DNA from 2 places in the Comamonas sp. 7D-2 genome. Region 2 is predicted to be linked to the other one. Evidence: riboswitches for the same ligand, from Rfam matches in the RefSeq annotation. Region 2 holds a riboswitch; the other holds the start of a gene.
What was found. Region 2 has a riboswitch for S-adenosylhomocysteine ahead of metH (methionine synthase). Riboswitches for the same ligand answer to the same signal wherever they lie in the genome.
Positions count from the first base shown of each region.

Region 1: another riboswitch for S-adenosylhomocysteine. It lies ahead of ahcY (adenosylhomocysteinase); the one in region 2 lies ahead of metH (methionine synthase).

Region 1 is NZ_CP094238.1:598,572-606,372, forward strand. Features, by position in the region: gene kdpB (potassium-transporting ATPase subunit KdpB) at 1-1,606, shown strand, start outside; gene MPZ60_RS02745 (TorF family putative porin) at 1,694-2,581, shown strand; gene MPZ60_RS02750 (sensor histidine kinase KdpD) at 2,611-5,304, shown strand; gene MPZ60_RS02755 (response regulator) at 5,340-6,047, shown strand; S-adenosyl-L-homocysteine riboswitch at 6,066-6,163, shown strand; gene ahcY (adenosylhomocysteinase) at 6,239-7,669, shown strand.
Region 2 is NZ_CP094238.1:137,865-145,665, reverse strand. Features, by position in the region: gene MPZ60_RS00640 (C4-dicarboxylate transporter DctA) at 1-572, shown strand, start outside; gene MPZ60_RS00635 (GntR family transcriptional regulator) at 581-1,273, shown strand; gene metH (methionine synthase) at 1,349-4,108, opposite strand; S-adenosyl-L-homocysteine riboswitch at 4,145-4,254, opposite strand; gene gltS (sodium/glutamate symporter) at 4,672-5,910, shown strand; gene MPZ60_RS00620 (PACE efflux transporter) at 6,020-6,523, opposite strand; gene MPZ60_RS00615 (LysR family transcriptional regulator) at 6,617-7,528, shown strand; gene MPZ60_RS00610 (PPK2 family polyphosphate kinase) at 7,655-7,801, shown strand, end outside.

The DNA of each region.
Region 1 (7,801 bases), 460 kb from region 2:
CACCGGCGAATCAGCACCCGTGATCCGCGAGGCCGGAGGCGACTTCTCGTCGGTGACCGGCGGCACGCGCGTGCTGTCGGACTGGCTGGTGGTGGAAGTCACGGTCAATCCTGGCGAGTCGTTTCTGGATCGCATGATCTCCATGGTCGAATCGGCCAAGCGCCAGAAGACACCCAATGAGCTGGCGTTGACGATTTTGCTCGTGGGGCTGACGCTGGTCTTTTTGCTGGTCATCGTCACGCTGTGGCCCTTCTCGGCCTTTGCGGTGTCACAGGCCGGAACGGGCTCGGTGGTCGGTATTGCCGTGCTGATTGCGCTGCTGGTCTGCCTGATTCCGACCACGATTGGCGGCCTGCTGTCGGCCATCGGTGTGGCCGGCATGAGCCGCATGATGCAGGCCAATGTCATTGCGACTTCGGGCCGGGCCGTTGAGGCTGCCGGCGATGTGGACGTGCTGCTGCTGGACAAGACCGGCACCATTACCCTGGGCAACCGCCAGGCCTGCGAGTTTCTGCCGGCCCCCGGAACGAGCGCCGCGCAGCTGGCCGAAGCCGCACAGCTCTCGTCTCTGGCAGATGAAACACCTGAAGGCCGCAGCGTGGTGGCTCTGGCCAAGGAGCGCCATGGCCTGCCCGATCGCAGCAGTGCGGATTTTCCGGGCGAGTTCGTACCCTTTACCGCTCAGACGCGTATGAGCGGGGTGGATCTGCAGAGCCCGCAAGGCTTGCGCAGCTTGCGCAAGGGCGCCGCCGATGCCGTGCGCCGACATGTCGAGGCGCTGGGAGGCAGCTTCCCGGCTCAGGTACAACTGTCCGTGGACAACGTCTCGCGCAAGGGCAGCACGCCTTTGGTGGTGGCCGATGGCGCCAAGGTTCTGGGCGTGATCGAACTCAAGGACATCGTCAAGCCGGGCATGCGCGAGCGCTTTGCCGAGCTGCGCCGCATGGGCATAAAGACGGTGATGGTGACGGGCGACAACCCGCTGACGGCTGCCGCCATTGCCGCAGAGGCAGGGGTGGATGATTACCTGGCCGAAGCCAGGCCCGAAGACAAGCTGCAGCTGATCCGCTCGCACCAGGCGGCGGGCCGCCTGGTGGCCATGACGGGGGACGGCACCAACGATGCTCCGGCCCTGGCCCAGGCCGATGTGGCCGTGGCCATGAACAGCGGCACCCAGGCTGCCAAAGAGGCCGGCAATATGGTGGACCTGGACTCCAACCCCACCAAGCTGATCGAGGTGGTGGAAACCGGCAAGCAGATGCTGATGACGCGCGGCGCGTTGACCACCTTCAGCATTGCCAATGATGTGGCCAAGTATTTCGCCATCATTCCGGCCGCCTTTGTGGGCACTTATCCGCAACTGGCCTCGCTCAACGTGATGCAGCTGCACAGCGCCGATTCCGCCATCTTGAGCGCCGTGATCTTCAACGCACTGATCATCATCGCCCTGGTGCCGCTGGCCTTGCGTGGTGTGCAGTATCGCGCCGTGGGTGCGGCCCTGCTGCTGCGCCGAAACCTGCTGATCTACGGCCTGGGCGGGCTGATCGTGCCGTTTGTTGGCATCAAGCTCATCGACATGCTGCTGGCCGTTCTGGGCCTCGTCTAAGTCATATCCAGGCCTTGCTTTCTCGTTTCTCGGGCTTGTCCGCGTTCCCTGTGGACGCGGCAAGTCTGATCTGTTTGCTTCACCATCATGCGTCTCTCTCATCCCCAAAAACCATTTCACGCCTCGCGCTCCTGGGTCATCGGCTCTGCGTTGCTGATGATTGCCTTGAGCTGTGCAAAGCCCTCTGCTGCCGAGGAAACAAAAGCGCAATCTGCTTCTGAAAGCTCAGCCACTGCGCAGGCCGACAGCAGGTCTTCCCTGACCGGCTCGCTGAGCCTGATCAGTGACTACCGCTTTCGCGGCATCTCGCAGACCTGGCAAGGTGCGGCCGTGCAGGGCGCAGTGGAACTGGCCTTGCCCAAGGGCTTTTATCTGGGCACGTCGCTGTCCAATGTCTCTACCAGCAGCTACGGCCGGGGCCAGGGGCTGGAGCACGATATCTATGGTGGCTGGCGCTGCGAGCTCGTGCCTGACTGGTTGCTGGATGCCGGGCTTTTGCAGTACCGCTATCCCGGCGCACGCCTGGGCGCAAGCGATGGCAGCAGCAAACGCTTTGACACCACCGAGCTCTATCTGGGAGCGACTCATGGTGGTCTGAGCATCAAATGGTCCGTGGCACTGACGCCTTATTTCGGCCTGGGCGAGAGTACCGCCGACTCGGCGTTCGCCACTGCGCTGCAGCCGGCAGGCAGCAGCCGCGGCAGCCAGTATCTGGATCTGAACTATCAGCATCCGCTGGGCGATCTCGCCACCTTGGGCCTGCATGGCGGCTATACCTGGGTGCGCAATTACAGCGATGTTTCCTATGCCGACTGGCGCATCTCGCTATCCAGGGCCTGGGGCCCATGGACAGCATCGCTTGCGTATGCGGGTACCTCGGCCGATGCCCGCTACTACAGCGCCGTCAACAGTCGTGGCCAATGGCGTGATCTGGCACGCAGCGGCTGGCTGCTGGGCCTGAGTGCCGGGTTCTGAGCGGACTTGAGTGATACGCTGATCGCCTGATGCCTTCATCCACACCATCATCCGCAGCGCAGCGCCCCGACCCCGACGCGCTGGTCGCTCAACTGCAGGCAGATCGGCAGCGCGCCCATCTCGGCAAGCTGCGCATCTACTTTGGCTCCAATGCCGGAGTGGGCAAGACCTATTCCATGCTGGCGGCTGCGCAGCGCGAGCGGCAGGCCGGGCGCAAGGTTCTGGTGGGGCTGGTGGAGACGCATGGCCGTGCCGAGACCGAGCAGCAGCTGCACGACCTGGAGCTGCTGCCGCGGCGCACGCTGGTCTACCAGGGCAGGCAACTGGACGAGTTCGATCTGGATGCAGCTCTGGCACGCCGCCCGGAGGTGCTGCTGCTCGACGAGCTGGCACACAGCAATGTGAGCGGCTCGCGCCATCCCAAGCGCTGGCAGGATGTGCAGGAGCTGCTGGAGGCGGGTATCGAGGTGTGGACCACGCTCAACGTTCAGCATCTGGAAAGCCTGAACGATGTGGTGGGCGGCATTGTGGGCATACAGGTCCATGAGACCGTGCCCGACCATATCTTTGACGATGCCGATGAGGTCATCGTGGTCGACATCCCGCCCGAGGAGTTGCTCAAGCGCCTCAAGTCGGGCAAGGTCTACCCGCTGGAGCAGGCCGAGCGGGCCTCGCGCAATTTCTTTCGCCAGGGCAATTTGCTGGCGCTGCGCGAGCTGGCCTTGCGCCGCACGGCCGATCGTGTCGATGAGGACATGCGTGACTACCGCCGCGAGCGCTCCATCGGCGATGTCTGGCCCACGCGCGAGCGCCTGCTGGTGGGCGTGGGCGGCCGCGCAGGTGACGATGCCCTGGTGCGCCAGGTGGCGCGCCTGGCGAGAAGGCTGGAGGCCGACTGGGTGGTGGTCTATGTGGATGCGCCGGAGCGCCAGCATAGGCCTCGGGCAGCGCAGGAGGCCGTGCTCAAGACCCTGGCGCTGGCGGCGCGTCTGGGCGCGGAAACGGCCACCATCCCCGGTGCCCATGTGGCCCAGGCTCTGGTGGACTTTGCGCGTGAGCGCAATGCCAGTCATCTGGTGCTGGCGCGTGTGCATGAACCTTTGAGCCGCTGGCTGCGCTGGCGTGCCTCCAGCCTGTCCGAACAGATCGCTGCGCTGGATCCCGGCCTGGACGTGCTGCTGCTGTCCGTCAAGCAAAGCAAGAACGAGAGCACCTTGCGATTGCCGGCGGCGCGTGAAAAGAACATTCCGTGGAAGGGCTATGCGGGTGTGACCCTGGCTTGCCTGGCCGCTACAGCGGTGGCGGAGCTGCTGCTGCGAGTGTTCGACCCTGCCAATGTGGTCATGCTTTTCCTGCTGGTGGTGGTGCTGTCCGCCGTGCGCTGGGGACGCGGCCCCGGAGCATGGGCGGCCCTGCTGTCAGTGCTGCTGTTCGATTTCTACTTTGTGCCGCCGCGCAACTCTTTTAGCGTCAACGATACGCAATACCTGTTCACCTTCAGCCTGATGCTGGGTGTGGCACTGGTCTGCGGCCAGCTGACGGCGCGGCTGCGCCACGAGGCACGCGTGGCCGCAGAGCGCGAAAGGCGGGCCGGCGCGCTGGCCAGGCTGGCGCGTGACCTGTCGGGTGCGCTGACGCAGGAGCAGGTCACGCAGATCGCACTGACTACGATTTCAGGCGTTTTCGATGCCCAGACTGGGCTGCTTGTTCCCGATGCCGATGAGCGCCTGCAGCTGGCGCCTGGCAGCGAAGCTCAGATCGACACCAGCGTGGGTCGCTGGAGCATGGAGCATGGCCAGATGGCCGGCCATGGAACCGATACCCTGGCAGCTGCGCCGGCACTTTATGTGCCGCTGATGGCGCCCGTGCGCTCGCGTGGCGTGCTGGTACTGCAGTTGCGTGTGCCGCAACGATTGCGAGTGCCCGAGGAGCGCCGTCTGCTTGAAGCCTGTGCCAGCCAGATTGCCCTGGCATTGGAGCGTGTGCATTTTGTGGAGGTGGCGCAGCAGACCCAGATCGCCATGGAGGGCGAACGCATGCGCAACACCTTGCTCTCGGCCGTCTCGCATGATCTGCGCACGCCGCTGACGGGCATCCTGGGCGCGGCCCAGGCGGCCTTGCCCCATGCGCCGCAGGGGCCGGCGCATCACATGCTGGTGCAGATTCGCAATCAAGCACAGGCGCTGCAGCAACTGGTGGACAACCTGCTGGCCATGGCGCGCCTGCAGCAAGGCGGCGTGCAGCTCAAGCGTGAATGGCTGCCGGTGGACGAACTGGTGGGCAGCGCGCTGGCGCAGATGCGCGAGCGACTGGCCGCTCATGCGCTGCAGACCTCGCTGCCGGCCGATCTGCCTTTGCTGCAGCTCGATGCCGTGCTGATGGAGCGTGTGCTGGTCAATCTGCTGGACAACGCCATCAAGTACACGCCCGAAGGCACGACGATCACCGTGGCAGCCAGCGTGGCCGATGGCGACTGCGTGCTGAGCGTGCAGGACGCGGGGCCGGGTCTGCCCGGGCATCTGTCGGCTGAGCAACTGTTCGAGCCGTTCACGCGTGGGCAGGCGGAGAGTGCCGTGTTCGGCATGGGGCTCGGACTGGCTCTGGCTCAGCGGATTGTGCAAGCCCATGGCGGCAGATTGCGGGTTGCACAGGCAGAGCCCGGTCCGGGCACCGTCTTCAGCGTACACCTGCCCGTGCCCGAGCAGCCGGCGATGGACGAATGAGCCGACAATCCCGTGCATCACATGCAAATCCGAACATGACAAGCGCCGCACCCCGCATTTTGCTGATTGAAGACGACGCCAGCATCCGCCGCTTTGTGCGCCTGGCACTGGAGGACGAAGGCTGGCAGGTGTTCGAGTCAGAAACCGCCAGGCGCGGCCTGATCGAGGCCGCCAGCCGCCAGCCCGACGCCGTGGTGCTGGACCTGGGCCTGCCCGATGCGGATGGCAAGACCGTGATTGCCGAGCTGCGCGCCTGGAGCCAGCTGCCGATTCTGATCCTGTCCGCGCGCGAGCGGGAAGAGGACAAGGTGGCGGCGCTGGACGCCGGGGCCGATGACTACCTGACCAAGCCCTTTGGCGTGCCCGAGCTGCTGGCCAGGCTGCGCGTGATGCTGCGTCGCCGCCAGCAGGCATCGGCGGCAGACAAGCCCGGCAGCTGTGCGCGTTTCGGCGCGGTGGTGGTGGATCTGGCGGCGCACGATGTCAGGCGCGACGGAGTGGCCGTGCACCTGACGCCCATAGAGTTCCGCCTGCTGGCGGCCCTGATTGCCGGCCATGGCAAGGTGCTGACGCATCGCCAGTTGCTGCTGCAGGTCTGGGGCGCTGAATATCTGGACCGCCCCCACTATCTGCGCGTGCACATGGCCAACCTGCGCCAGAAGATAGAGCTCGATCCGGCCCAGCCCCGGCATCTGGTAACCGAGTTGCAAGTCGGTTATCGCTTGGTGGGCCTGGAAGGCTGATTCCTTTATAATCGCCGTCCATCCGAGGAGCGTTGCAGCGTTCCCCCGGCCAGCCATGAGCTGGTCTGCGCGGGGCGTGAGGCTCGGATTTCATCCCGCAACGACGCTCGCCCACGCTTTCTGTGCGGTGAGCCGGTTTATTCCCCCTCTGCTGCAGAACGTGGTTTTTCATTCAAGATTTGGAGAAAACCATGAACGCTGCCGTGCGCTTCAACCCCGCTGATTCGGCCATTACCGATATTTCCCTGGCTGCCTGGGGTCGCAAGGAAATCAGGATCGCCGAAACCGAAATGCCCGGTCTGATGGCTGTGCGTGAAGAGTTCGCCGCTGCCCAGCCCCTGAAGGGCGCGCGCATCACGGGCTCGCTGCACATGACCATCCAGACCGCCGTGCTGATCGAGACGCTGACGGCACTGGGCGCACAAGTGCGCTGGGCCTCGTGCAACATCTTCTCGACCCAGGACCACGCAGCTGCCGCCATCGCCGAAACCGGCGTGCCTGTCTACGCCATCAAGGGCGAGTCGCTGGAAGACTACTGGAACTACACCCACTCCATCTTTGAATTCGGCGCTGCCGGCACCGAAGGCGAAGGCCCCAACATGATCCTGGACGACGGCGGCGACGCCACCATGCTCATGCACCTGGGCAAGCGCGCCGAGAAGGACCTGTCCGTGCTGGCCAACCCCGGTTCGGAAGAAGAGCGCATCGTCTTCGCCGCCATCAAGGCCAAGCTGGCCGTGGATCCCACCTGGTACAGCCGCAAGTCGGCCCAGATCATGGGCGTGACCGAAGAGACCACCACCGGCGTGCACCGCCTCAACGAAATGTCGGCCAAGGGCACGCTGCTGTTCCGCGCCATCAACGTCAACGACTCGGTGACCAAGTCCAAGTTCGACAACCTCTACGGCTGCCGCGAATCGCTGGTGGACGGCATCAAGCGCGCCACCGACGTGATGATCGCCGGCAAGGTGGCCTGCGTGGCCGGCTACGGCGACGTGGGCAAGGGCTCGGCCCAGGCTCTGCGCGCGCTGTCGGCCCAGGTCTGGGTGACCGAGATCGACCCCATCAACGCCCTGCAGGCCGCCATGGAAGGCTATCGTGTCGTGACCATGGAATACGCTGCCGACAAGGCCGATATCTTCGTGACCACCACCGGCAACAAGGACATCATCCGCCACGAGCACATGGTTGCCATGAAGGACCAGGCCATCGTCTGCAACATCGGTCACTTCGACAACGAAATCGATGTGGCTTCGATCGAGAAGTACAAGTGGGAAGAAGTGAAGCCCCAGGTGGACCAGATCGAGTTCCCCGACGGCAAGAAGATCACCCTGCTGGCCAAGGGCCGCCTGGTGAACCTGGGCTGCGCCACCGGCCACCCCAGCTTTGTGATGTCCAACTCGTTTGCCAACCAGACTCTGGCGCAGATCGAGCTGTTCACCCGCCCCGACGCCTACGAAGTGGGCAAGGTCTATGTGCTGCCCAAGATCCTGGACGAAAAGGTCGCCCGCCTGCACCTGAAGAAGGTCGGCGCCATGCTGACCGAACTGAGCGACGAGCAGGCCGCTTATATCGGCGTGAGCAAGCAAGGCCCTTACAAGCCTGAAACGTATCGCTATTAACCCCCCCTTAGGCGCTTTGCGCCTTCCCCCTCTCTGGCTTCGCCGGAGGGGGACGACAGCCTCGCTGGGGCAGTCCTCGCTGCGAGGCGGCTCTTGCTCGCTGTCCCTTGTTTGGTGTGCGCCAGTATTGGG
Region 2 (7,801 bases):
ATCTGCGCGAGGAGCTGACCATCGTCTTCGCGACAACCTCCTCCGACAGCGTGCTGCCCCAGATCATGGCCAAGCTGCGCAATATGGGTGTGCGCGACTCCACCGTGGGCCTGGTGATTCCCACCGGCTACTCGTTCAACCTGGACGCGTTTTCCATCTACATCACACTGGCTGCGGTCTTCATCGCCCAGGCCACCAACACCCCGATCAGCATGTCCGACCTGCTGACCATTCTGGCCATCGCGCTGGTGACCTCCAAGGGCGCACACGGCGTACCAGGCTCGGCCATCGTGGTGCTGGCCGCCACCCTGCATGCCATTCCCGCCATCCCTGCGATCGGCCTGGTGCTGGTGCTGTCGGTGGACTGGTTCATGGGTATTGCACGCGCCCTGGGCAATCTGATCGGCAACTGCGTGGCCACCGTGGCGATTGCTGCCTGGGAGGGAGACATCGACCGCGAACGTGCCCATGCGGTACTTGACGGCAAGGCCGAGCCACTGACCGAAGAAGAAGACCATGCATCTGCTATCGTGCCGCCTGTCGTAGTCCCCATCCCTCACTCCAGCCACTGAACCAAGCAATGACTCCTGCCTCTCCACAGCACATCGCGGAACGCGTCGTCGAAGCCATCCTGGCCCAGAAACTGGCACCCGGGGAGCGGCTGGGAGAGCAGGAGCTTGCCAACAATTTCGACGTCAGCCGCACCGTGGTGCGCGAAGCGCTGATGCAACTGCAGGCTCGCGGCTTCGTCCAGGTCCAGGCCCGCAGGGGCTGGTACGTGGTCCAGCCCTCGGCTGCCGAGGCCATGGATGCATTCTCTGCACGGCGAATCATCGAGACCGGCATATTGCAGGAAGCCGGCAAGCCGCTGCAGCGCGTCATCACCAGACTGCGCCGCCATATCGCCCAGGAGCAGAAAGCCATCGCCGGGGCGGACAGCGCCACGCGTGCCTTCCTGCTTGCGGATTTCCATGTCTGCCTGGCCGAACAGATGGGCCACAGGCTGCTGGCCGACACGCTGCGCGATCTGACGGCACGCACCACCCTGGCTGCCACGCTCTACCAATCCACGCACAGCGCCAGCCAGTCCTGCGCCGAGCACGAACGCATCGTGGCCGCCCTGGAACGCGGCGACACCGAGGGTGCCAAGGCGCTGCTGCTGGAACATATAGGCATGGTGGAACGCTCGCTGGAAATCCGTGCGACCGAGACCGAGGAGCCCGGCGGCCGATTGCGTGCCACGCTCGCCCCCGTGCTCAAGCAACGCCTCTGAGCAACGCTCTCCAAACCAAAAAGCCAGGGTCGACCCTGGCTTTTTTCATTTGCGAAGTGCGATCTCGAAGCTGGTTCAGCCCAGATTCGGCGCCAGATAGCGGCGCAGTTCCTCGACATCCATGCCACGTCGCTGAGCCATGTCGGCGAGCTGGTCTTCGCCGATCTGGCCCACGTTGAAGTAGCTGGCCTCGGGGTTGCCGATGTAGAAACCGCTCACGCTGGATGCCGGGTTCATGGCCAGGCTCTCGGTCAGCGTCATGCCGATTTCATCGGCCTGCAGCGCCTTGAACAGGTCGATCTTGGCCGTGTGATCGGGGCAGGCAGGGTAGCCGGGCGCGGGGCGAATGCCCTTGTAGGCTTCCTTGATGAGCTCCTCGTTGCTCAGGTTCTCGTCTTCGGCATAGCCCCACAGATCCTTGCGCACGCGCTGGTGCAGGCACTCGGCAAAGGCTTCGGCCAGGCGGTCGGCCAGGGCCTTGAACATGATGCCGCTGTAGTCGTCCAGCGCGGCTTCGAATTCCTTGTCCTTCTTCTCGGCGCCGATGCCGGCGGTCACGGCAAACAGGCCGGCATAGTCGGCAATGCCCGACTCCTTGGCGGCCACAAAATCTGCCAGGCAGCGGCTGGGGCGCATCACGGGCCGGCCATCCGGGCCGTCCACGGCCTGCTTTTCGGTCTGCTGGCGCATGCCGTACCAGGTGGTCAGCACCTGGCTGCGCGATTCGTCGGTGTAGAACACGATGTCGTCGCCCACGCGATTGGCTGGGAACAGGCCCATCACGCCATTGGCCTGCAGCCAGCGGCCGTCAATGATCTTCTGCAGCATGAGCTTGGCATCGGCCAACACCTTGCGCGCCTCCACGCCCACGACCTCATCGTCGAGGATGGCCGGGTAGGGACCCGCCAGATCCCAGGTCTGGAAGAACGGGCCCCAGTCGATGTACTGGGCAATTTCAGCCAGGTCGAAGTTCTTGAACACGCGGCGGCCCAGGGTGCGCGGCACCACAGGCGCATGGCCCACCACGGCGGCATTGGCTCTGGCCTGCTCCAGCGTCCACAGCGGCGTCTTCTTCTTGTTGGCATGCTGGGTGCGCACCTTGTCGTAGTCGGCGCTCAGCTCGTCCAGATAGGCCTGCTTGCCGTCGCCCAGCAGGCTCTGCGCCACGCTGACCGAGCGCGAGGCATCGGGCACATAGACCACAGGGCCGTCGTACTTGGGGGCAATCTTCACGGCCGTATGCACGCGCGAGCAGGTCGCGCCGCCGATCAGCAGCGGAATCTTCTTGATGCGGAAATAGTCGTCCTTGTCCATCTCGCCGGCCACATACTGCATCTCTTCGAGGCTGGGAGTGATCAGTCCCGACAGACCGATGATGTCCGCCCCCTCGGCCTTGGCACGCGCCAGGATCTCGTGGCAGGGCACCATCACGCCCATGTTGATGACTTCGAAGTTGTTGCACTGCAGGACCACGGTGACGATGTTCTTGCCGATGTCGTGCACGTCGCCCTTGACGGTTGCGATGACGATCTTGCCCTTGCTGGTCACGTCCAGGCCCGCCGCTTCCTGCTGGCGCTTCTCTTCCTCGATATAGGGCACCAGGTGGGCCACGGCCTGCTTCATCACGCGCGCGGACTTGACCACCTGGGGCAGGAACATCTTGCCGGCGCCGAACAGGTCGCCGACGATATTCATGCCATCCATCAGCGGGCCCTCGATCACGTGCAGCGGGCGACCGCCGCCCTGCACCACGATCTGCTGGTAGGCCTCTTCGGTGTCTTCAGTGATGAAGTCGGTGATGCCGTGCACCAAGGCGTGCGACAGACGCTCGCCCACGGTCTTCGGTGCCTCGGGCGTGCCGCGCCACTCGAGCTTCTTGCTGTCGTCCTTGGCCGCGCCCTTGGCGCTGTCGGCGATCTCGAGCAGGCGCTCGGCCGCATCGGGGCGGCGGTTGAGCACCACATCCTCCACGCGTTCGCGCAGCTGGGGCTCCAGGTCGTCATACACACCGACCATGCCGGCATTGACGATGCCCATGTCCATGCCTGCCCCGATCGCGTGATAGAGGAACACCGTGTGGATGGCCTCGCGCACGGGGTCGTTGCCACGGAACGAGAACGAGACATTGGAGACGCCGCCAGAGACCTTGGCACCGGGCAGATTCTGCTTGATCCAGCGTACGGCCTCGATGAAATCGACGCCGTAGTTGTTGTGCTCTTCGATGCCGGTGGCCACGGCAAAGATGTTGGGGTCGAAGATGATGTCCTCGGGCGGGAAGCCCACTTCGTCAACCAGAATGCGGTAGGCTCGTTCGCAGATCTCGATCTTGCGCGCAAAGGTGTCGGCCTGGCCTTTTTCGTCAAACGCCATCACCACGGCGGCAGCGCCATAGCGCTTGACCAGCTTGGCGTGCTTCTTGAACTCCTCGACGCCCTCCTTCATGGAGATCGAGTTGACGATGCCCTTGCCCTGCAGGCAGCGCAGACCGGCCTCGATCACGTCCCACTTGGAGCTGTCCACCATCACCGGCACCTTGGCGATATCGGGCTCGGAGGCAATCAGGTTCAGAAAGCGCACCATGGCGGCCTTGCTGTCCAGCATGGCCTCGTCCATGTTCACATCGATCACCTGGGCGCCGTTTTCCACCTGCTGGCGCGCCACGGCCAGAGCCTCTTCGTACTGCTCGTTGAGGATCAGGCGCGCAAAGGCCTTGGAGCCGGTGACGTTGGTGCGCTCGCCCACGTTGACGAACAGCGTCTCATCGCCGATGAAGACGGGCTCCAGGCCCGACAGGCGCATGGGAGGAATGGCAGTGGAAGGGGTAGCAGCGGACATCAGCTCACCTGTGTGAAAACCAGAAACAGAATCGAAAACAGGTGAGCGCCGTTGTGAGTGCCAGCAGATCGTCGACCGGATCTGCGACCCCGAGCCTGACGGGTCAAACATCTCTGGGATGACCGGCTGCAGCGCTCCTCGGGGTGAAGCCCGTCATTCTACGGCGAGGGCGGGCAATCGGGGCTTCAAGGCGCTTTGCCCCGCGGCTGTGCAGGATAGCTCTTTGCGAACAGCTATAGCAGATTCGACTTTCCGCACCCCAAAAACAGGAGCAGGGCAAAAGGTAATTTCGCAAAACACGAATGCAACCATCTCATTTCAAGCATATTCCCGGCATGGTGCGCATCCGCAAGGAATGGCGCACATCGCTTTCCTGCTCTCAGGCAGCCCGGCACCGACGGGGCCGCCTGCCATGAGTGGACAAGCACCTACAGCCCCTATCTTTGAGTCTTTGGCACCATCGACAGCAAATGTCTGGTCCATGTGCTCAGCCGTGCACAGCCGATTGCCAGCCATGACCAGGCAGGCCATTCAGCCCTCGCATGGAACACCCAGGAGATCCTATGAACGTGACCTTCGGCGCGTACTACACCCTCATCATGGCCGTGCTTGTGCTCATGCTTGGCAAGCTCATGACAAGGCATATCCGCTTTCTGCGCGACTTCAATATTCCCGAGCCTGTCTCCGGCGGCCTGGTTGTGGCGGCCATCATTTTCATGCTGCATCAGACCACGGGACTGGCACTGAGCTTCGAGGGCAGTCTGCAGTCGGCTTTCATGCTGGTGTTCTTCTCGTCCATCGGCCTGAGTGCGAACTTCGCGAAGCTGCGTGAGGGCGGCTCTGCGCTGTTCATCTTCCTGGGCGTGATTGCCGTCTTCATCATGATGCAGAACATCGTGGGCGTAAGCCTGGCCACCGTGCTGGGACTGGACCCGTTGATCGGCCTGGTCGCAGGCTCCATCACACTGGTAGGCGGTCACGGTACGGCCGGAGCCTGGGGCTCGGTGCTGGAAAACCAATACGGTCTCACGGGAGCCACCACCCTGGGCATTGCCTGCGCCACTTTCGGCCTGGTCATCGGCGGCCTGCTGGGTGGACCGCTGGCCAAGCGGCTGATCACGCGCCATCAGCTGGCCCAGCCGCTGACCGAGTCCGAGCAACTGCGCGCCGATGCTCCCACGGTGAGCGAAGGCAGCGAGGTCGCCAACTTCGAGTCACCCAACAAGGCCCCGCGCCTGATCACGGCTGATGCTGCAGTGGAAACACTGGCCCTCTTCGCTGGCTGCCTGGCCTTTGCCGAATTCATGACCGGCCTGACCAAGGGCACGGCCATCCAGCTGCCTACTTTTGTCTGGGCGCTGGGGGGCGGTGTGGTCATCCGCAACGTGCTGGACTATATGTTCGGCTTCAAGGTGTTTGACCGCGCCATCGATGTCTTCGGCAATGCCGCGCTATCCATCTATCTGGCTATTGCCCTGCTGTCGCTCAAGCTGTGGGAGTTGACCGACCTGGCCGGCCCGTTGATGGTCATCTTGGCCGCACAAGCCATCGTCATGACGCTGTATGCGGCATTTGTGACCTTCCGCATCATGGGCAAGAACTATGACGCCGCCGTGCTGGCTGCCGGCCACTGCGGTTTCGGCATGGGCGCCACACCCACGGCCGTTGCCAATATGCAGGCCATCACCAACCAGTACGGCCCGTCGCACAAGGCCTTTCTGATCGTGCCCCTGGTCGGAGCCTTCTTCATCGACATCATCAACGCCTTTGTGCTGCAGGCCATGATCAGCATCGTTCGCTGATCGCAGCTTGCGCCCACAAAAAAGGCGTGTTCCTGTCAAACAGGAACACGCCTTTTTTCATAGCTATTCACGCTTTATGGAAAAGCGCCAGAGACATATCTGACTCCGGTCATGCAGCCACGGCCTGGGCCGAAGCCGGCAAGCCGAAGATGCGGTCAAAGGCCCAGTTGAAGGCAAAGGTGTAGACCATGAAGAACACCAGCAGACCGGCTTCCATCACTGCAGCTTCCCACAGCGAGATGCCGAACCACCAGGCCATCAGCGGGATCAGCATGGCGGCGATGCCGCCTTCGAAACCGATGGCGTGCACCACGCGGCGCATCAGGGAGCGGCCCTTGACGCTCTGGCGCGATTCCCATTTTTCGAACAGGTGGTTGAAGCTCAGATTCCAGCAGATCGCGATCACCGAAGCAGCCACGGCCATGACGCCGGAATCGCTGGCCTTCTGGCCGATGGCCATGAAGATCAGGCTGGAGACGATGATGGCAATGATTTCGTACAGACCCACATAGAGGATGCGACGTTTGGGACCTTGAAGGCCCTTGGCCTTGGCGGGGGTGGCAAAAGCGGCGGTATTTTTGAGAGAAACGGCAGAGGAAGAAGCGGATGCCATCGCTGAGGCTTGTTGAGACATGGGCTGCAGTGTATGTTCTATAAATTGAAGATAAAAGTCAGTTCCTTTCAATTTTTCTGACAGATCGACACCATGCCCTTTAGCGCCGACCAGGTTCCGCTGTTTCTTGCCGTGCTCGATGCCGGCTCTTTCTCAGCGGCTGCACGCAAGCTGGGGCGTGTGCCCTCGGCCGTCAGCATGGCCATTGCCCAGCTGGAGGCAGAGCTGGACCTGCAGCTGTTTGACCGCAGCGGACGCGAGCCCGTGCCCAGCGCCGCCGCCCGCGCGCTCGAGCCGCAGGCGCGCCTGCTGGCCGAGCAGTTGCAGTTGCTGAACTGGCAGGCTCAGGCACTGCATGCCGGGCTGGAGGAAAGGCTGACGCTGGCCATCGCCCCCGAACTGCTGGCCACGCACTGGAGCGAACCGCTGAACCGGCTGGTGCGCGAGTTTCCTGCGCTGCCCATTGAGGTGCTGGCAGCTCCCCAGGCAGATGCGCTGGAGCTTTTGCATGCGGGCCGCGCCCATCTGGCCCTGGTGTTCGAGCGGCCCGCCATTGACGGGCGCGAGGGTTTCCAGGAAATGGGCCGCGAGACGCTGGTAGCCGTGATGTCGCCGCAGTTCGAACTCTGGCAGCAGGCGCTGGCCGAGCATGAGCAGGGCCGCACCACACGGCCACAGCTCACGGTGGAGCAACTGGCTGCCACGCGTCAGGTACTGGTGGCCAGCCGCGACCCGCAGCAGACAGATCCGCGCTTTGTGTTTGCGCGACAGCTCTGGCGCACGGACAGCCACCAGGCAGCGCTTTCGCTGATAAGTGCAGGCCTGGCCTGGGGCTGGCTGCCCAAGGGCCTGGTGGAGTCGCATATCGGCAGCGGTGCGCTGATGGAAATTCCCGTGCTCAACATCAGCAACGGCACGACCTTGTTCGTGGACTGGGTCTGGTCCAAGGAGCGGGCCCAGGGTCTGGCGGCCAGGCGCTTTGTGCAACTGCTGCGCGAGCGCTGAACCGCCATGGGCTGGCCTCCAACATCTGGTCTTGAAGACAAAAAAGCTTAAGGAGCAGAATGTACAAGCGCCAGCCGCTAGTCATTCCATAGCGAATCAATTTGCACTGCACAGGAGTTTCAATACATGCCCCGTCAGCCCGCCAAAGCCGCCCCCGCTACCTCGTCTGCCGTGCAGGCCGAATCCGATCGCCAGCCAGCGCGCAAGCGCCTGCCGTTTCCGACCAGTGAATCGGTACAGGCCTCCAAGGCAGCCATGCCATCGCCCTCCCGG